Regions from separate parts of the Streptomyces sp. NBC_01410 genome, predicted to be linked through region 2. Evidence: predicted binding sites of a transcription regulator. Region 2 holds the regulator's gene; the other holds the start of a gene.
The links. Region 2 encodes HrcA, which represses chaperone genes, less so after heat shock. Its sites were predicted from a motif close to TTNGCACTCNGNNNNNCNGAGTGCNAA; they were not measured.

Region 1 (10,352 bases), 1.1 Mb from region 2:
GGTCGGCAAGACCTCGTGGGCGTCCGTGAGCGAGAACATCAAGAAGAACATCGGCAAGGCCGTGGAACCCGGCGCCAGCCCGGCTGCAGTCCTCGGCCGCATCGGCCGCGCCGCCTCCGTCGCCGAGAACGCCGAGTAGTTCGCCGAGTAGTCCAGAGACCGCACCGACCGGCCGCAGATATGTTGGATCGTATGACCGACGACCAGACGCTCTCCGAGCGCGACCGCGCCGTTCTGGCCATGGAGCGCCGCTCCTGGCCGGGACCCGGCGCCAAGGAGCGCGCCATCAGGGAGCAGCTCGGCATCTCCCCGGTCCGCTACTACCAGCTGCTCAACGCCCTCATCGACGACGAGCGCGCCCTCGCCCACGACCCCGTCACGGTCAACCGTCTCCGCCGAGTCAGGGACGACAGACGAAGTCGCCGATAGGGTCGGAGGCATGGGCAGCTCCCCGTACGCGCATTCCCTGCCGACGCCGTCCACCCCCGCCGGCCGTGACGGTCTTGCCGCGATTCTGGGCAGGCCGCACAAAACCGTCGTCGGCCTCGACTTCGACGGCACTCTCGCCGAGATCGTGCCCGACCCCGAACAGGCCCGCGCCCACCCCGGCACCGTCCCCGCGCTCGCCGCGCTCGCGCCACGTGTGGCGTCCGTCGCCGTGATCACCGGACGCCCGGCGGGCGTTGCCGTACGGTACGGCGGCTTCGCCGGAGTGCCGGGCCTGGAACACCTCGTGGTTCTCGGGCACTACGGCGCCGAGCGCTGGGACGCCGTGTCCGGCACGGTCAAAACCCCGGCCGCGCACCCCGGCGTCGCGGCCGCCCGCGCCGAACTGCCCGGATTCCTCGACGACATCGGAGCCTGGCGCGGCGCCTGGATCGAGGAGAAGGGCCAGGCCGTCGCGGTCCACACGCGCCGCGCCGCCGACCCGCAGGCCGCCTTCGACGCCCTGCGCGACCCTCTCGGCGAGCTCGCCGCCCGGCACGGACTGATCGTCGAGCCGGGCCGCATGGTCCTGGAGCTGCGCCCGCCGGGCATGGACAAGGGCGTGGCGCTGGCCGAGTACGTACGCGAAGTGGAGGCCGAAGCGGTCCTGTACGGCGGCGACGACCTCGGCGATCTGCCCGCCTTCGCCGCCGTGGAGAAGCTCCGCTCGGACGGCATCCCCGGCCTGCTGGTGTGCAGCGGCAGCGCGGAGGTGCCGGAGGTCGCGGACCGCGCGGACCTGCTGCTGCCGGGCCCGGCGGCCGTCGTCGAATTCCTAGGAGCCCTCGCGCAGCGCCTGTAGCTGGTCGAGGAACCACTGCTGCGGCGGCAGCGCGGTCGCCGCGGCCGCCAGCCGCTTGGTGCGCCGGGCCCGTTCGCCGTGGGGCATCGTCAGCGCCTCGTGCAGCGCGTCGGCGGTGCCCGTCACGTCGTACGGATTGACCGTGACCGCGTCCTCACCCAGTTCCTCGTGCGCCCCCGCCTCGCGCGACAGCACCAGCGCGCAGCCGTCGTCCGAGACGACCGGGATCTCCTTGGCGACCAGGTTCATACCGTCCCGGATCGGGTTGACCAGGGCGACGTCCGCGAGCCGGTACGCGGCCAGGGAGCGGGCGAAGTCGTCCTTCACATGGAGGACGACCGGGTTCCATGTCGCTGTCCCGTACGTGGAGTTGATCTCGTCGGCGACCCGCTGGACCTGCGCCGTGTAGTCGCGGTACACGGCCAGATCCTGCCGCGAGGGGTAGGCGAAGGCGACATGGACGACCCGCTCGCGCCACTCGGGCCTGGTGTCCAGGAGGTGCCGGTAGGCGAGCAGCCCGCGCACGATGTTCTTGGACAGCTCGGTACGGTCCACGCGCACGATCGTCCTGCGCCCCGGGCCGACCTGTTCGCGCAGCGCGGCCAGCCGTTCCTCCACATCGGGCCGGTGCGCACGCTCCCGCAGGAAGTCCGCGTCCGCGCCGAGGCCGTGCACTCCGATCCGCGTGCCGGACGGGATGCCGGGGCCCAGCACGGTGTGGCAGCAGTCGGTGAAGGCCTCGGCCCAGCGGTGGGTGAGGAAAGCGGCCCGATCGGCGCCGAGGATGCCGCCGAGGAGCTGGGCCGCGATGTCGTCGGGCAGCATCCGGAAGTAGTCGACGGGCGCCCAGGGCGTGTGTGAGAAGTGGCCGATGCGCAGGTCCGGGCGGTGGGCGCGGAGCATCCGGGGCACCAGCGCCAGGTGGTAGTCCTGCACCAGAACCGCCGCGCCCGGCGCGGCCGCCTCCGCCAGCGCATCGGCGAAGGCCCGGTTGTACGCCTCGTAGGAGGCCCACTGGCGGCGGAACTCCGCGTCGAAGACCGGCTCCAGCGGCGTCTGGTAGAGCATGTGGTGGACGAACCACAGCACCGAGTTCGCGATCCCGTTGTACGCGTCGGCGAACACCCCGGCGTCGATGTCGAGCATCCGCACCCCGGGCTCGGCCACCCCGCGCCGTACGGCCTCGCGATCACCGTCGCCGAGAGCGGCGCACACCCACACCGAGTCCGACTCGGAGTCGATCGCCGACAGACCGGAGACCACGCCGCCTCCGCCCCGGCGGGCGTCCAGCGAACCGTCCTGCTGACGTGTGTATGTGACCGGGCCGCGGTTCGAGGCGACTAGGACCTGGGCGGCAGGCTGCTCGGAGACCATGTGCCGAAACCTAGCCCTTCCGGTAAACCCTCAAACGTGCGTACGGCCGGACTGCGCCACCCGGTGTGCCACTCTGCGTGCTCATGCCGCGCGCCTCGTCGCGTACTCGCCGATCTCGCGCATCGGCGGCCGCTCCTGCGTGTCCACCGCATGCGTCCGGGGTACGAAGCCCTCCTCGGCCCGCTCGAACTGCGTGAGCGCAGGCCGCACCAAATGACCCCTGGACAAGCGCAGTTGGGCGGTCCGGTAGATCGCCGCGGCCATCCGCCCCAGCGCCTGACCGTCCTGGTGGCGGTGCTTGCGCGAGCCGACGTCCACCTGCGCCAGCGCGTCGAGACCGACCGTGTGCAGCGCGTCGACGAGCAGGCCCAGCTCCACTCCGTATCCCACGGGGAAGGGCAGCCGCTCAAGGAGAGAGCGCCGCACGGCGTACTCCCCGCCCAGCGGCTGGACGAACCCGGCGAGCTGCGGCCAGTGCAGATTCAGCAGCGGCCGCGCCACCAGCTCCGTCACTCGCCCGCCCTGACCTGCCCTCTCGCCGAGCGGCCGGTCGTACATCGCCTTGACGAACTGCACATCGGGGTCGGTCAGCAGCGGCCCCACGATCCCGGAGACGAAATCGGCCGAGAACTCGCGCAGATCCGCGTCGACGAAGCAGACGATGTCGCCGCTCGTGACCATCAGCGAGCGCCACAGCACCTCGCCCTTGCCCTGGACCGCGGGTATCCGGGGCAGGATCGCGTCCCGGTGCACCACGCGCGCGCCGGCCGCCGCGGCCACCTCGCCCGTGCGGTCGCTCGACCCCGAGTCCACGACGACGAGCTCGTCGACGAGCGGCACGGCCTCCATCAGTTCACGCCGGATCACGGAGACGATCTCGCCGACCGTCTCCTCCTCGTCGAGCGCGGGCAGGACGACGCTGATGGTCGTACCGTGCTTGGCGGCCATCAGCCGGCCGAGCGGGCGGTCGGCCGCAGACCAGGAACGCCTGCTCAGCCAGCGTTCCACCTCTTCCAGCACGTGCGGGTCTCCCTCTGACATCGGGATCCTGTGATCCGTCTCGCGGTTCGGACGACTATCTCAACCATGCAGGCCTTCGGTTACAGTCTTGAACAACGCGGATGACCGTCGCATGCCGGGGTCATCGCGCTGACAATCGAATACCGCTCATCCAGAGGGGCAGAGGGAACGGCCCGTTGAAGCCCCGGCAACCCTCCCGCCGACCGCGAGGTCACGGTGGGGAAGGTGCCAATTCCGTCTCGTGGCGAAATGCGTCGCGAGGAAGATGAGGAGAAAGGGCCTCGCCACCATGGCTGTGCAGACTGTCGCAAGCACCACCCCCGTGAACCTCGGTCCCGCCGCGGCGCTCTCGTGCCGCGAGTGCGGAGAGCGTTTCGACCTGGGCCCGATCTTCGCCTGTGCCTCCTGTTTCGGGCCGCTCGAGGTCGCCTACGACCTGCCGGCGGACGACCCCGAGGCGCTGAGGAAGCGGATCGAAGCGGGTCCGAACAACATCTGGCGCTACGCCCCGCTGCTGCCCGTCCCCGCCGACGTGGCCGAGAAGCCGAACATCAACCCCGGCTTCACCAAGCTCGTCAAGGCCGACAACCTCGCCCGTGAGCTGGGCGTCACCGGCGGCCTGTACATCAAGGACGACTCCGGCAACCCGACGCACTCCTTCAAGGACCGTGTCGTCGCGATCGCCGTCGAGGCCGCGCGCGCCTTCGGCTTCACGACGCTCTCCTGCTCCTCCACCGGCAACCTCGCCGGCGCGGTGGGCGCGGCCGCGGCCCGGGCGGGCTTCCGGTCCTGCGTGTTCATCCCGCACGACCTGGAGCAGGGCAAGGTCGTCATGGCCGCGGTGTACGGCGGCGAGCTGGTCGGCATCGAGGGCAACTACGACGACGTCAACCGCTTCTGCTCCGAGCTCATCGGCGACCCGCTGGGCGAGGGCTGGGGCTTCGTCAACGTCAACCTCCGCCCGTACTACGGCGAGGGCTCCAAGACGCTGGCGTACGAGATCTGCGAGCAGCTCGGCTGGCGGCTGCCCGACCAGATCGTCGTCCCGATCGCCTCCGGCTCGCAGCTCACGAAGATCGACAAGGGCCTGCAGGAGCTGATCAAGCTCGGCCTGGTCGAGGACAAGCCCTACAAGATCTTCGGCGCTCAGGCCGAGGGCTGCTCTCCGGTGTCGACGGCCTTCAAGGCCGGGCACGATGTCGTACGGCCGCAGAAGCCGAACACCATCGCCAAGTCGCTGGCCATCGGCAACCCCGCCGACGGCCCGTATGTACTGGACATCGCGCGCCGCACGGGCGGTGCGGTCGAGGACGTCAACGACGAGCAGGTCGTCGACGCGATCAAGCTGCTCGCGCGGACCGAGGGCATCTTCGCGGAGACCGCGGGTGGCGTGACCGTGGGCGTGGCGAAGAAACTGATCGAGCAGGGCCTGCTCGACCCGGCGCTCACCACGGTCGTGCTCAACACCGGCGACGGTCTCAAGACCCTCGACGCGGTTGCCCCGACGACCGGCCCCACGGCGACCATCCGCCCGAGCCTCGAGGCGTTCCGCGACGCCGGCCTGGCCCGCTGACTACCTACGGAAGGCAGAACCACCATGAGCGTGAACGTCCGCATCCCCACCATTCTCCGTACGTACACGGGCGGTCAGGCCGAGGTCCCGGCGGAGGGCGCGACGCTCTCCGAGGTGATCGCGGACCTGGAGAAGAACCACACGGGCATCGCCGCGCGCGTCCTGGACGACCAGGGCAAGCTGCGCCGTTTCGTGAACGTGTACGTGAACGACGACGACGTCCGTTTCGAGCAGGGTCTCGAGACGGCGACCCCGGACGGTGCGGGCGTTTCGATCATCCCTGCCGTCGCCGGCGGCTGAGCTACCCAGCGTGAGCACCCGCGGCGTCAGCCGCTAATCGACACAGTGCCCCCTCCGCAAGAGAAGCGGAGGGGGCAATTCTGTATGGTTGAGCGCGGTACAGTTGGGGAAGCCCCCTCCGCTGCTTGTGCCGACCGCATATGAGAATGCGCCCTGGCCCATCAAGAAGCAGCCAATGTGTTCGATCGAAATGCACCCTCAAGTGCCATTTGCCGGGCCCGACTTGCCCCGGAATTTCTTGAATTCAGTTCAATCATCCGATCGCGCGTGCCCAGATTTCTCGTCTGATTGACCTGTTGCAGAGGGCAGTTGGGCAGATACATTCAGCCGCGGTCGACGCGTTCCGGCGCACACTCTCCTTCCTGTCGGGAGGGTGAGGTCTGACCCGGGTCCGCGAAGTGCGGTCCTGTGCAAGGGCCAGTAATAGGGGAGTTAGGCATGGCTCAGGGCACCGTCAAGTGGTTCAACGCGGAGAAGGGGTACGGCTTCATCGCGGTCGACGGTGGTGCGGATGTTTTCGTCCACTACAGCGCGATCCAGATGGACGGATACCGCACCCTTGAAGAGGGTCAGCGGGTCGAGTTCGAGATCTCGCAGGGCCAGAAGGGGCCGCAGGCGGACATGGTCAAGCTCGCCGTCTGATCTCGGCGCGATCGGCCACCGACGCACTCACGCGACACACTCACGGCGAAGGGCCCGCATCCTAGGGGGATGCGGGCCCTTCGTGTGTCCCCAGCCGTGTCCACGATGTGTCGGACCCGCTTGCGCCCACCCTCCCCCAGCTACCGCTGGGAGGTGCCCCCACCGACCACCACCCCTCATCGAGGCTCTTCGAGCCGCTTGCACTCTCCTGTGCCGAGTGCTAATCATTGGCGTTAGCACTCTGCAGGTGAGAGTGACAGCTTAAGGACCGGGTCGGCGAGGCCCGAAGGGTCGGCGGGGCAAGGAACCGCACGGCTCTCAGGCCGTCCGTCGCGGGCGCCAGCGCGGTCCGGAGAATCCACCCCAGTCCGGGAGGACCACTTCACATGGCCAAGATCATCGCGTTCGACGAGGAGGCACGGCGCGGTCTCGAGCGCGGGATGAACCAGCTCGCCGACGCCGTCAAGGTCACCCTTGGCCCCAAGGGCCGGAACGTCGTCCTCGAGAAGAAGTGGGGCGCCCCCACGATCACCAACGATGGTGTATCCATCGCCAAGGAGATCGAGCTCGAGGACCCGTACGAGAAGATCGGCGCCGAGCTGGTCAAGGAAGTCGCCAAGAAGACGGACGACGTCGCCGGTGACGGTACGACCACCGCGACCGTTCTCGCCCAGGCGCTCGTCCGCGAGGGCCTGCGCAACGTGGCGGCCGGCGCCAACCCGATGGCCCTCAAGCGCGGCATCGAGAAGGCCGTCGAGGCCGTCTCCGGCGCCCTGCTGGAGCAGGCCAAGGACGTGGAGACCAAGGAGCAGATCGCTTCGACGGCCTCCATCTCCGCCGCCGACACCCAGATCGGCGAGCTCATCGCCGAGGCGATGGACAAGGTCGGCAAGGAAGGCGTCATCACCGTCGAGGAGTCCCAGACCTTCGGTCTGGAGCTGGAGCTCACCGAGGGTATGCGCTTCGACAAGGGCTACATCTCGGCGTACTTCGCCACCGACATGGAGCGTATGGAGGCGTCGCTCGACGACCCGTACATCCTGATCGTCAACTCCAAGGTCAGCAACGTGAAGGACCTCCTTCCGCTGCTGGAGAAGGTCATGCAGTCCGGCAAGCCGCTGCTGATCATCGCCGAGGACGTCGAGGGCGAGGCTCTGTCCACGCTCGTCGTGAACAAGATCCGTGGCACCTTCAAGTCCGTTGCCGTCAAGGCCCCGGGCTTCGGCGACCGCCGCAAGGCGATGCTGAACGACATCGCCATCCTCACGGGCGGCACGGTCATCTCCGAGGAGGTCGGTCTCAAGCTCGAGAACGCCGGCCTGGACCTGCTGGGCCGCGCCCGCAAGGTCGTCATCACCAAGGACGAGACCACGATCGTCGACGGCTCCGGTGAGAGCGACCAGGTCGCCGGTCGCGTCAACCAGATCCGTGCCGAGATCGAGAACTCCGACTCGGACTACGACCGTGAGAAGCTCCAGGAGCGCCTCGCGAAGCTGGCCGGCGGCGTGGCCGTCATCAAGGCCGGTGCCGCGACCGAGGTGGAGCTCAAGGAGCGCAAGCACCGCATCGAGGACGCCGTTCGCAACGCGAAGGCGGCCGTCGAGGAGGGCATCGTCGCCGGTGGTGGCGTGGCTCTGCTCCAGGCTTCCTCGGTCTTCGAGAAGCTCGACCTCGAGGGTGACGAGGCGACCGGCGCCAACGCCGTGAAGCTCGCGCTGGAGGCCCCGCTCAAGCAGATCGCCGTCAACGGTGGTCTCGAGGGCGGCGTCGTGGTCGAGAAGGTGCGCAACCTGGCTGTCGGCCACGGTCTGAACGCCGCGACCGGCGAGTACGTCGACATGATCGCCGAGGGCATCATCGACCCCGCGAAGGTGACCCGCTCTGCTCTGCAGAACGCGGCCTCCATCGCGGCGCTGTTCCTGACCACCGAGGCCGTCATCGCCGACAAGCCGGAGAAGGCGGGCGCCGCCGCTCCGGGCGGCATGCCGGGCGGTGACATGGACTTCTGAGCCTGACGGCTCGGACCCGGTCCTGACCGAGGGCGGTACCCCCACTCCCAGGGGGGTACCGCCCTCGGGCGTTTCAGGATCCGGGCCCGGGGAGGCGAGCCGGGTTTGTGTTATCCGATCGGCGCCGACGGGTCTCCTCTGGGGCAGGACCCTGAGCGGCGGGGTCGAAGAGGCAATGGGCGAGGGCACGTATGCGCAGGGACGACAGGTACCGTCCGGAACTGGTGACGGATGCGAGGGCGGGGGACCAGCAGGCCCGGGAGCGATTGGTCGCCGACTACCTTCCCCTTGTCTACAACATCGTCGGCCGGGCTTTGGACGGTCACGCGGACGTCGACGACGTGGTGCAGGAGACCATGTTCCGCGCACTCGACGGACTCGGCGGGTTGCGCGACCCCTCCCGTTTCCGCTCCTGGCTGGTCGCGATCGCGATGAATCAGATACGTCGGCGCTGGACGCTCCAGCAGCAGACGGCGACAGCACCGCTGGACCGCGTGGCGGAGACCGCCGATCCGACCGGTGACTTCGTGGATCTCACCATCCTGCGGCTCGGGCTGTCCGGCCAGCGCCGCGAGGTCGCCGAGGCCACCCGCTGGCTGGACGAGAGCGATCGTGAACTGCTGGCCCTGTGGTGGCAGGAGGCCGCGGGACAACTGAGCCGTGCCGAGCTGGCCGAGGCGCTGGGCGTCACTCCGCAGCACGCCGCGGTCCGTATCCAGCGGATGAAGACTCAGCTGGAACTGGGCCGCGTCGTGGCCCGTGCGCTGGCCAACGAGCCGTGCTGCTCCGAATTGGCCGATGTCACCGCGGCCTGGGACGGGCAGCCCTCGCCGGTCTGGCGCAAGCGGATCGCCAGGCACGTTCGCGGGTGCGCCGGCTGCTCGGGGCACTGGTCGGATCTCGTACCCGCAGAGGGACTGCTGGCCGGCATGGCGATGGTGGTCCCGCTCCATGGCTACCCTCCCGTTCCGCACGGCCAGTTCGGCGCGGCCGGCCACGGGGACTTCGCCGGGACGGGGCAGCCCGGGGAGCCGACCGCCGGTGCAGGGGGAGGGCTGAAAGTACGCGCTGTGGCGGCGGCGGTCGGCGGGGTCGTGGTCGCCGGACTGCTCCTCGCTCTGGTGTGGCCCACGGCGAAGACCCCGGCCGACCGGGCCCCGGTGGCGGCTCCGCCGGCTGCGACGGCCCCGAAACCCACCCGCAGTCCCAGTCCGACACCCACGCCGACCCCCACCGCCTCACCCGTCCCGAAGCCCCACAAGTCCCCCAAGCCCTCCCCGCCCGCGGCGACCCTCGAAGAACGCCTCACCGCCCTGGTCAACTCCCGGCGTGCCGAGGCCGGCTGCGCGCCGCTGCGGATCGATCCGCGACTCGGCGCCGCGGCCCGCAAGCACGCCAAGGACATGGTGGCGCGTGGCTACTTCGACCATGCCGACCCGGAGGGACGCCATGCCGACGCGCGGATCTCGGCAGCCGGATACGACGTGGGCCCGTGGGCCGAGAATTTGGACCAGGGTCCGGGCGACCCCGCGACGGTGGTCGGTGACTGGATGGACGGCTCGATCCATCAGGAGAACATGCTCGACTGCCGGTACCGGGACACCGGCGTTGCCGCCGTGCCCGGTCCCGACGGGACGGTGTGGGTCCAGAATCTCGCCGCTCCGGCCTGAGCCCGCACCGTCCGCTTCGACGGTCGCCAGCCGGTCAGCCGCCGAAGTTCTGTACCCACCAGGGGCCGTTCGCGCTGAAGTTCACGCCGACGCCGAGGTCCTTGAACCCGCAGTCCAGTATGTTCTCGCGGTGCCCGGGGCTGTCCATCCAGTCACGCATCGCGGAGACCGGGTCCTTCGGTCCTTTGTGTATGTTCTCCCCCCACTTGCCTGCGGGATAGCCGGCGGTCTTCATCCGGTCGTCGGCATGCCGCCCCTCCGGGCTGACGTGCTCGTAGTAGTTGCGGGCTGCCATGTCGTCGGCGTGCGCCTGGGCGGCGGCCTGAACCCGGCTGTCGACGCGCAGGGGCGAGCATCCGGCCTTGGCGCGTTCGGCGTTGACCAGGGAGGCGATCCGCTGGACGGAGTCGGCGGCCCTGCCGGTTGCGGGGGTTCCCGCGGTGGGGGCGCTCGCGCCCGCACCGGCAGGGGCGGAC
Region 2 (10,352 bases):
GGCCAGGGGCGAACTCGCGGACGATCGAGGGGAGGTCGTCGATGCCTTCCAGGTATTCGACGACGACCCCCTCGATCCGCAGGTCGTCACCCCACACCCGCTCCACGAGCTCCGCGTCGTGGCGGCCCTCGACATAGATGCGCCCCGCCCGCGCCACCCGCGCACGCGCCCCTGGGACCGCGAGCGAGCCGGACGCGGTGCGGGCCGGGCGCACCGGAGCGGCGGCGGAGGGGCGTACGAGGGTGACGACGCGGCCCTCCAGCAGGAAGCCCCGCGGGACCATCGGGAACACCCGGTGCTTGCCGAAGCGGTCCTCCAGAGTGACCGTCGGCCCCTCCGCCGTCTTCTCGCAGCGGATCACCGCACCGCAGAAGCCCGTACCGACCTCCTCGACGACCAGATCGTGCTCGGCCGGCACCTCCGGCGCGGGCTGAGACTTCTTCCAGGGCGGGGTCAGATCCGGGCTGTAGCTGCGCATTCGCCAGACGCTACGACACCCCGAAGCGCGCCGCCAGCAACTCGCGTTGGGCGCGTACGAACGCCGCGTCGACGACCGCGCCGTGCCCCGGTACGTACACCGCGTCCTCGCCGCCCAGTGACAGCAGCCGGTCCAGTGCCGCGGGCCAGCGGGAGGGCATCGCGTCCGGGCCCGCCTGAGGTTCGCCCGACTCCTCCACGAGGTCGCCGCAGAAGACGACCTCCGGGCTGCCGGGCACCAGGACCGCCAGATCGTGGCCCGAGTGGCCGGGGCCGATGTTCGCCAGGAGCACCTGGCGGCCGCCCAGGTCCAGCGTCCACTCGCCGAACACCAGATGGTGCGGCGCCACCAGCACGTCGGCCGCCTCCGTCGCGTCGGCCTCGGTGACCCCGTGCCGTACCGCGCTGTCGCGGATCTCGTCCCGCTCCCGCCGCATCAGTTCGGCGATGCCGACCGCTCCGTACACCTCCGCGCCCGAGAACGCCGCCGTGCCCAGCACATGGTCGAAGTGGGGATGGCTCAGTGCGATATGCGTCACCCGTCGGCCGCCGAGCAGGGCTTGCGCCTGGGCCCGCAGCTCGGCCCCCTCGCGCAGTGTCGAGCCGGTGTCGTACAGGAGGACACCGTCCTCTCCGGCGATCAAACCACTGGTCGCGTCCCAGCCGGGAAGCCGCCGGCGCCCCACCCCGTCGGCCAGCCGCTCCCAGCCGAAGTCTTCCCAACTGACGTCCATACCGCGACGCTATCCGCAACCGACCAGCACTGTCGCTCGGTGGCGTGGTCGGCCGCCCTTGCTAGGGATGTACCCCACGGCCGTACACTGGCACGGGGAAATGCTGGCACTCGTACGCATCGAGTGCCAAGCGGTCACCGAGGAATCACAGCTTGGAGGTGTGCGCGATGCTCAGCGAACGCAGACTCGAGGTGCTGCGCGCCATCGTCCAGGACTATGTCGGCACCGAGGAGCCCGTCGGCTCCAAGGCGCTCACGGAGCGTCACAAGCTCGGGGTCTCCCCGGCCACCGTCCGCAATGACATGGCGGTGCTGGAGGAGGAAGGGTTCATCGCCCAGCCTCATACGAGCGCGGGGCGTATCCCCACGGACAAGGGCTACCGGCTCTTCGTCGACAAACTGGCCGGCGTCAAGCCGCTGTCGTCGCCCGAGCGCCGTGCCATCCAGAACTTCCTCGACGGAGCCGTCGACCTCGACGACGTCGTGGGCCGTACGGTGCGGCTGCTGGCGCAGCTGACCCGGCAGGTCGCGGTGGTCCAGTACCCCTCGCTGACCCGCTCCACCGTCCGGCATGTGGAGCTCCTCTCCCTCGCGCCCGCCCGGCTGATGCTCGTGCTGATCACGGACACCGGACGGGTCGAGCAGCGCATGATCGACTGCCCCGCGCCCTTCGCGGAATCCTCGCTCGCGGACCTGCGGGCCCGGCTCAACAGCCGGGTCGTCGGGCGCCGCTTCGCGGATGTGCCGCAGCTGGTGCAGGACCTTCCCGACTCCTTCGAGGCGGAGGACCGGGGTACCGTTTCCACGGTGCTCTCGACCCTGCTCGAAACCCTGGTCGAGGAGACCGAGGAGCGGCTGGTGATCGGCGGTACCGCCAATCTCACGCGCTTCGGACACGACTTCCCGCTGACGATCCGGCCGGTGCTCGAAGCTCTCGAGGAGCATGTGGTGCTCCTCAAGCTGCTCGGCGAGGCCAAGGAAGCGGGCGGCATGGGCATGACCGTGAAGATCGGTCATGAGAACGCCCACGAGGGCCTCAACTCCACGTCCGTCGTCGCGGTCGGCTACGGTTCGGGCGACGAGGCAGTTGCCAAACTCGGCGTGGTCGGACCGACCCGCATGGACTACCCCGGAACGATGGGAGCGGTACGCGCAGTGGCACGTTACGTCGGACAGATCCTGGCGGAGTCGTAAGTGGCCACGGACTACTACGCCGTACTCGGCGTACGCCGCGACGCGTCCCAGGACGAGATCAAGAAGGCCTTCCGCCGGCTTGCCCGTGAACTCCACCCGGATGTGAATCCGGACCCGAAGACGCAGGAGCGCTTCAAGGAGATCAACGCCGCGTACGAGGTGCTGTCGGACCCGCAGAAGAAGCAGGTCTACGACCTCGGCGGAGACCCGCTCTCGCAGGCGGGCGGCGGAGGCGCGGGCGGCTTCGGCGCCGGTGGCTTCGGGAACTTCTCGGACATCATGGACGCGTTCTTCGGTACGGCTTCGCAGCGCGGCCCCAGGTCGCGTACGCGGCGGGGCCAGGACGCGATGATCCGCCTGGAGATCGAGCTCAACGAGTCTGCCTTCGGCACGACGAAGGACATCCAGGTCGACACGGCCGTCGTCTGTACGACGTGTTCGGGCGAGGGCGCGGCGCCGGGTACCTCGGCGCAGACCTGCGACATGTGCCGCGGCCGCGGTGAGGTCTCGCAGGTGACGCGGTCCTTCCTCGGCCAGGTCATGACGTCGCGGCCGTGCCCGCAGTGCCAGGGCTTCGGAACGGTCGTCCCGACCCCGTGCCCCGAGTGCGCGGGCGACGGGCGGGTACGGTCCCGCCGCACCCTGACGGTCAAGATCCCGGCCGGTGTCGACAACGGCACGCGCATCCAGCTCGCGGGCGAGGGCGAGGTCGGCCCGGGCGGTGGCCCCGCCGGCGACCTCTACGTCGAGATCCACGAGCTGCCGCACCCGGTGTTCCAGCGCCGGGGCGACGATCTGCACTGCACGGTGACGATCCCCATGACGGCGGCGGCGCTGGGCACGAAGTGCCCGCTGGAGACGCTGGACGGCGTGGAGGAGGTCGACATCCGCCCGGGCACCCAGTCCGGCCAGTCGATCCCGCTGCACGGGCGCGGCATCACGCACCTGCGGGGCGGGGGCCGTGGCGACCTGATCGTCCATGTCGAGGTGATGACCCCGTCGAAGCTGGACGTGGATCAGGAGCGGCTGCTGCGGGACCTGGCGAAGCTGCGCGGCGAGGAAAGGCCTACGGGTCAGTTCCAGCCGGGGCAGCAGGGACTGTTCTCCCGCCTGAAGGACGCGTTCAACGGGCGTTAGGCCCTCTCGAACGCCGGAGGGGCTGAATCTTCAGCCCCTCCGGCGTTTTCAGGACAGCGGCCCGCAACCGCGGCCGTTGCGGAACGCCCGATTCGATGGGCCGCGAGCGGCATGGCACCATGCCTGCATGTCCTCCGCACTGACCGATCTTTGCCGTCATCCGATCGTGCAGGCCCCCATGGCGGGCGGCGCATCCTGCCCCCAGCTCGCCGCCGCCGTGTCCGAAGCCGGCGGGCTCGGGTTCCTCGCTGCCGGATACAAGACCGCGGACGGCATGTACCAGGAGGTCAAACAGGTGCGCGGGCTCACCGCGCAGCCGTTCGGCGTCAATCTCTTCATGCCGCAGCCCAACACCGCCGACCCCGGTGCCGTCGAGATCTACCGGAATCAGCTCGCCGGTGAGGCCGCCTGGTACGAGACTCCTCTCGGCGACCCCGACTCCGGGCGCGACGACGGCTACGAGGCCAAACTGGCCATCCTCCTCGACGACCCCGTGCCCGTCGTCTCCTTCACCTTCGGCTGCCCGACCCGCGATGTGCTCGACTCCTTCGCCAAGGCCGGGACCTTCACCGTCGTCACGGTCACCACGCCCGAAGAGGCGCAGGCCGCGCAGTGGGCCGGGGCCGACGCCGTGTGTGTGCAGGGCATCGAGGCCGGCGGCCACCAGGGCACCCACCGCGACGACCCCGAGTCCGACGGCGCCGGGATCGGTCTGCTCTCGCTCATCGCGCTGATCCGCGAGACCGTGCAGCTTCCCCTCATCGCCGCAGGCGGCCTGATGCGCGGCGGCCAGATCGCGGGCGTGCTCGCGGCGGGGGCGGTCGCCGCGCAGCTCGGCACAGCGTTCCTGGTCTGCCCCGAGTCCGGTGCGAACGCGCTGCACAAGCAGGCCATGACGAATCCTTTGTTCGTACGCACCGAACTCACCCGCGCCTTCTCCGGGCGGCCCGCCCGCGGCCTCGTGAACCGCTTCATGCGCGAGCACGGCCCGTACGCGCCCGCCGCGTACCCCCAGGTGCACCACCTGACCAGCGGCCTGCGCAAGGCCGCGGCCAAGACGGGCGACGCGCAGGGCATGGCGCTGTGGGCCGGGCAGGGCCACCGGCTGGCGCGTGAGCTGCCCGCCGGCCGCTTGGTCGACGTCCTCGTCGCCGAAACGGACTCCGCGCGCGCCGCGCTGGCGCTGGGCGGTTCCCGATGACCGCGCCGGTCTTTCTCGTCGACTCGCTGGAGGGCGTCGGCCCGGGGGCGACCGTCACCCTGGACGGGCCCGAGGGGCGGCACGCCGTCTCCGTACGCAGGCTGCAGCCCGGCGAGGACATCGTGCTGACGGACGGCCGCGGGCGGGGGGCGGCGGGGGTCGTCGTACGGACCGAGGGCAAGGACCGGCTGATCGTCGAACCGCGGGAGTTCCCGACGGAACCGGAGCCGACGCCCCGTATCACCGTCGTCCAGGCGCTGCCCAAGGGCGACCGCGGTGAACTCGCCGTCGAGACGATGACGGAGACCGGAGTCGACGCGGTCGTGCCGTGGGCCGCCGCGCGCTGCATCACGCAGTGGAAGGGCGAACGGGCTGCCAAGTCGCTCGCGAAGTGGCGGGCGACGGCACGCGAGGCGGGCAAACAGTCGCGCCGGCTCCGTTTCCCGGAGGTCGCGGACGCGGCAACGACCAAGCAGGTTGCGTCACTTCTGGCCGAAGCGGATTTCGCGGCGGTGCTGCACGAGGAGGGCGCAGAGCCGCTGGCGACGGCGGAGCTGCCAGCGGAGGGTTCGATCGTGCTGGTGGTGGGCCCCGAAGGGGGCGTGTCCCCGGAGGAGTTGGCGGCATTCGCCGAGGCGGGCGCGAAGCCGTACCGGCTGGGCCGGAGTGTGCTGCGCACGTCGACGGCGGGCACGGCGGCGACGGCGCTCCTGCTCGGCCGCACCGGCCGCTGGTCCTAGCTTGTCCTCAATCTCCCCCAGACTTCGTCCGGGGGGACCCCCAACGGGCTTGAGAGGTTCCGGCTCACCACCGCGTCGAACAGTGGCCAGCCGTCGAGCTCCACCGTCCTGCCGTCTGCCGGCAGAACGCCGCGGGCCTCGGCCTCGTCCACGAAGCGGCGTACGACGCCGGGTTCATGCAGGTTGAGCCAGTGGTCCCGGTCGTCCGCCACCGTGCCCGAGGGGACGTAGGCATCGGGTGTGAACCGCCCCGGACCCGCCCGGAAGACCAGTCGCAGCCGCGTCTGTGTGCCCTCGCGCGCGAGGGAGAGCACTTCGGCGCAGTGTTCGCCGGTGCTGTCGTGGTGGCGGTGCCGTACCGACCACAGATGGATGGTGTCGCCGACGACGAGGCGCCTGACCTTCCGGCTCGCTCCCATGACGTCACCCTACGGTGTTCACGAGTGGCGGCAACCGGACTACCGCAGCCGGTGACACAGTGGGAGGCTGCCTCTCATGGGGGCCTTGAGACGCGTACTCCACCCGCGCACCCTCGCGGCAATCTGCGCTGCGGGGGCGGCAGTTGCAGGGGTTGCGGCATGTGAGCCGTCGACCGGCGGGCTGAGTTCCGTCGCGGTCGCGGTCACCACCGACAAGACGGCGACCAGCACCCTGGAGCGGATCGGCTTCAAGGTGCGCTGGCTCAGTTGTACGGCGAACATCGACGACGGCAAGGCGCCCGTCACCGCCTCCGCCTCGCCGTCGAGGCCGAGCGTAGCCACCGTCGACTGTCACGGTGAGACCGAATCCGGCCAGGAGATCACGCTCAAGGGCAAGGTGACGGACGAGCGTTCCGGCAGGTGCGTACGCGGTCGTCTCGTCGCGAAGGTCGGCGGAAAGGTCGTCTTCGAGGCGAGCGTGCTCGGCAACTGCAGTGCCGCGCCCAGCAGTACGCCGCAAACCCGGCCGCCGGGCGGGCCGGCGCGTCCCACGGTCACCGTCACGGTGACCGTGACCGAGACGGCCGACCCGCCGGGCAAGTGATCCGAAAGCCGTGACCGGGCGGCGGCCACCTGCCTAGGGTGACGGTGTGACGCACCCTGCCTACCTCCGGTATCCGCATGTCCACGGCGAGTTGATCGCCTTCACCGCAGAGGACGACGTCTGGGTCGCCCCGCTCGACGGCGGGCGCGCGTGGCGCGTCAGCGCCGACAACGTTCCGGTGAACCATCCGAGGATCTCCCCCGACGGCACGCACATAGCGTGGTCCTCGCAGCGGGCAGGCGCCCCCGAGGTGCATCTCGCGCCCGTCGACGGCGGCCTGACGAACCGCCTGACGTACTGGGGCAGCAACAAGACGTCCGTCCGCGGCTGGACCGCCGACGGCCAGGTCCTCGCGATCACCACCCACGCCCAGGCCTCGCTGCGCCGCACCTGGGCGCGAGCCGTGCCGCTCGACGGCGGGCCCGCGGCCGTCCTGCCGTACGGGCCCGTGGGCGATGTGGCACACGGGCCGCACACCGTGCTGCTCTCCGCCACGATGGGCCGCGAGGCTGCCGCCTGGAAGCGCTACCGGGGCGGCACCGCGGGCAAGTTGTGGATCGACCGGGACGGCGAGGGCGAGTTCGTACGCCTCCACGAGGAGCTCGACGGGAACATCGAGTACCCGCTCTGGGTGGGGGACCGGATCGCCTTCCTCTCCGACCACGAAGGCACCGGCGCGCTCTATTCGTCGGCCGCCGACGGCTCCGGCCTGCGCCGGCACACCCCCCTCGACGGCTTCTACGCCCGCCACGCCGCCACCGACGGCACCCGCGTCGTCTACGCGTCCGCCGGTGAACTGTGGCTCCTCGACGGCTTGGACGCCGCCGAGCCGCGCCGCCTCGACATCCGCCTCGGCGGCCAGCGCACCGATCTGCGCCCGCACCCCGTCAAGGCCGACCGCCACTTCGGCACCGCGACCCCCGACCACACGGGCCGCGGCAGCGCCGTGGAGGTCCGCGGCGCGGTCCACTGGGTCACCCACCGGGAGGGGCCCGCGCGGGCGCTCGCCGCGGAGCCCGGCGTACGGGCCCGCCTGCCCCGCACCTTCCGTGTCGAGGGCGAGGAACAGGTCGTCTGGGTCACCGACGCCGAGGGCGAGGACGCACTCGAATTCGCCCCGGCCACCGGCCCCGCGCCCGGCGCGACACCCCGCAGGCTCGGCGCGGGACGTCTCGGCCGCGTACTGAGCCTCGCCGTCGCACCGGACGGCAGCCGCGCCGCCGTCGCCTCGCACGACGGCCGCGTCCTGCTCGTCGAACGCGAGTCGGGCGAAGTCCGCGAGGTCGACCGCAGCGAGCACGGCGACGCCACCGGCCTCGCCTTCTCGCCCGACTCCGGCTGGCTCGCCTGGTCGCACGCGGGACCCGACCCGCTGCGTCAGCTCAAGCTCGCCAACACCGCCGATCTGTCGGTCGCCGAGGCGACCCCGCTGCGCTTCTGCGACTACCAGCCCGCCTTCACGCTCGACGGAAAGCACCTCGCGTTCCTCTCCGAGCGCGCCTTCGACCCGGTCTACGACACGCATGTCTTCGACCTGGCCTTCGTCCGCGGCTGCCGCCCGCACCTGATCACGCTGGCGGCCACCACGCCCTCGCCGTTCGGGCCGCAGCGCCACGGCCGGGCGTTCGAGACGGACAAGGACCAGGGACGGCAGGACGGCGAGGACAGCGGCGTCCCCGTGACCCGTATCGACCTCGAAGGGCTCGCCGACCGGATAGTGCCCTTCCCCGTCGAGGCCGCCAGCTACTCCACGCTGCGCGCCGCCAAGGACGGACTGCTGTGGCTGAGTCACCCGCTGCGCGGCGTCCTCGGCGCGACCCGTGCGACGCCCGACGACCCGGGGCCCCAGACCGCCCTGGAGCGGTACGACCTCGTCCAGCAGCGGATCGAGGAGCTCGCCCCGGACGCGACGAGCTTCTCCGTCAGCGGCGACGGCAAGCGGGTGCTGCTGTACACCGACGGCAAGCTCAAGGTGGTCCCGAGCGACCGCAGGGCCTCACGCGACGAGGAGAGCGACTCCAACATCACCGTCGACCTCTCGCGGGTGCGCGGCAGCGTCGACCCGGCCGCCGAGTGGCGGCAGATGTACGACGAGGCCGGGCGGCTGATGCGCGACAACTTCTGGCGCGCGGACCTCGGCGGCACCGACTGGGACGGCGTGCTGGACCGCTACCGCCCGATCCTGTCCAGGGTGGCCACCCATGACGATCTGATGGATCTGCTCTGGGAGGTGCAGGGCGAGCTGGGCACCTCGCACGCCTACGTCATGCCGCGCGGCGGGTACGGAAGCGCGAGCACCCGCCAGGGCCTGCTGGGCGCGGACATCTCCCGCGCGGCGGACGGCGCCTGGCGCATCGACCGCATCCTGCCGTCCGAGACGTCCGACCCGAACGCCCACTCCCCGCTCGCCGCGCCCGGCGTCGCGGTCCGCCCGGGCGACGCGATCCTCGCGGTGGACGGAAGGCCGGTGGACCCCGTCGCCGGGCCCGGACCGCTGCTCGTGGGCGCCGCGGGCAAGCCCGTCGAACTGACCGTCTCCCCGGCGGGCGGCGGCGATCCGCGCCACGCCGTCGTCGTACCGCTCGCGGACGAGGAGCCGCTGCGCTACCACGCCTGGGTCGCGGACCGGCGTGCCTACGTCCACGAGAAGTCCGGCGGCCGCCTCGGCTATCTGCACGTCCCCGACATGCAGGCGCCCGGCTGGGCCCAGATCCACCGGGATCTGCGGATCGAGGTGGCCTGCGAGGGGCTGGTGGTGGACGTACGCGAGAACCGCGGCGGGCACACCTCCCAGCTCGTCGTCGAGAAGCTGGCGCGCCGGATCGTGGGCTGGGACCTGCCGCGCGGGATGCAGCCGTCCAGCTACCCGCAGGACGCGCCGCGCGGCCCGGTCGTCGCGGTGGCGAACGAGTTCTCGGGCTCGGACGGCGACATCGTCAACGCGGCGATCAAGGCGCTCGGCATCGGCCCGGTGGTGGGGACGCGCACGTGGGGCGGCGTCGTCGGCATCGACAGCCGGTACTCCCTGGTGGACGGGACGCTCGTCACCCAGCCCAAGTACGCCTTCTGGCTGGAGGGATACGGCTGGGGCGTGGAGAACCACGGCGTCGACCCGGACGTGGAGGTGGTGATGACGCCGCAGGACCATGCGGCGGGGCGTGACCCGCAGCTGGACGAGGCGGTACGGATGGCGCTCGCGGTGCTGTCCGAGAACCCGGCGAAGACTCCTCCGGACCTGCCGTAGGGCTGTTCTGCGACGCCGGGCGCCGGTCCTCATCGGACGGCGCCCGGCGTTGGGGGCGGCGCTCTGCGGCTCGCCCGCGAAGCCCACCACCGGACAGCAACCGTCAACGCCCCCTGGCCCACGGCGCCCGCGAACCCGGTCACTCGATACGATGCAAGTCGTAGTGAAACCACGCGAGGAGGATCCCGGCATGGCGGGAGAACCGCAGGCTGACTGCCTGTTCTGCAAGATCGTCGCGGGGGAGGTGCCCGCCACCGTCGTGCGGGAGACCGAGCGGATCGTCGCCTTCCGCGACATCAATCCCCAAGCCCCCACCCACATCCTGGTCATCCCCAAGGCGCACTACCGCGACGCCGCCTCGCTCGCCGCAGCCGAGCCGCAGCTCGCCGCCGATGTGCTGCGCGAGGCGGGCGAGGTCGCCGCCGAGGAGAAGGTCGACGGCGCCGGATACCGGATCGTCTTCAACACCGGAAGCGGCGCGGGCCAGACCGTCTTCCACGCCCACGCGCATCTGCTGGGCGGCCGCGGCCTCGAATGGCCCCCGGGATAAAGGGAGCCGACTCGCCTTGTCCGTACGTGAATTGGTCGTGCTCGGCACCGCCA

Region 1: the regulator HrcA is predicted to act here: its motif matches at 6,395-6,421, upstream of groL (chaperonin GroEL).

Annotation. Positions count from the first base shown of each region.
Region 1 covers NZ_CP109530.1:4,048,359-4,058,710, reverse strand. Annotated here, with positions in the region: gene OG741_RS18500 (ABC transporter substrate-binding protein) at 1-139, shown strand, start outside; gene OG741_RS18495 (DUF3263 domain-containing protein) at 193-429, shown strand; gene otsB (trehalose-phosphatase) at 440-1,288, shown strand; gene OG741_RS18485 (trehalose-6-phosphate synthase) at 1,262-2,662, opposite strand; gene OG741_RS18480 (glucosyl-3-phosphoglycerate synthase) at 2,744-3,682, opposite strand; SAM riboswitch class I at 3,827-3,954, shown strand; gene thrC (threonine synthase) at 3,972-5,255, shown strand; gene OG741_RS18470 (MoaD/ThiS family protein) at 5,280-5,555, shown strand; gene OG741_RS18465 (cold-shock protein) at 5,994-6,197, shown strand; gene groL (chaperonin GroEL) at 6,584-8,206, shown strand; gene OG741_RS18455 (sigma-70 family RNA polymerase sigma factor) at 8,398-9,876, shown strand; gene OG741_RS18450 (CAP domain-containing protein) at 9,911-10,352, opposite strand, start outside.
Region 2 covers NZ_CP109530.1:2,983,052-2,993,403, reverse strand. Annotated here, with positions in the region: gene OG741_RS13725 (DUF3097 domain-containing protein) at 1-478, opposite strand, end outside; gene OG741_RS13720 (MBL fold metallo-hydrolase) at 489-1,211, opposite strand; gene hrcA (heat-inducible transcriptional repressor HrcA) at 1,379-2,404, shown strand; gene dnaJ (molecular chaperone DnaJ) at 2,405-3,541, shown strand; gene OG741_RS13705 (nitronate monooxygenase) at 3,669-4,742, shown strand; gene OG741_RS13700 (16S rRNA (uracil(1498)-N(3))-methyltransferase) at 4,739-5,482, shown strand; gene OG741_RS13695 (hypothetical protein) at 5,479-5,901, opposite strand; gene OG741_RS13690 (hypothetical protein) at 5,978-6,505, shown strand; gene OG741_RS13685 (S41 family peptidase) at 6,552-9,749, shown strand; gene OG741_RS13680 (histidine triad nucleotide-binding protein) at 9,940-10,299, shown strand; gene OG741_RS13675 (ribonuclease Z) at 10,316-10,352, shown strand, end outside.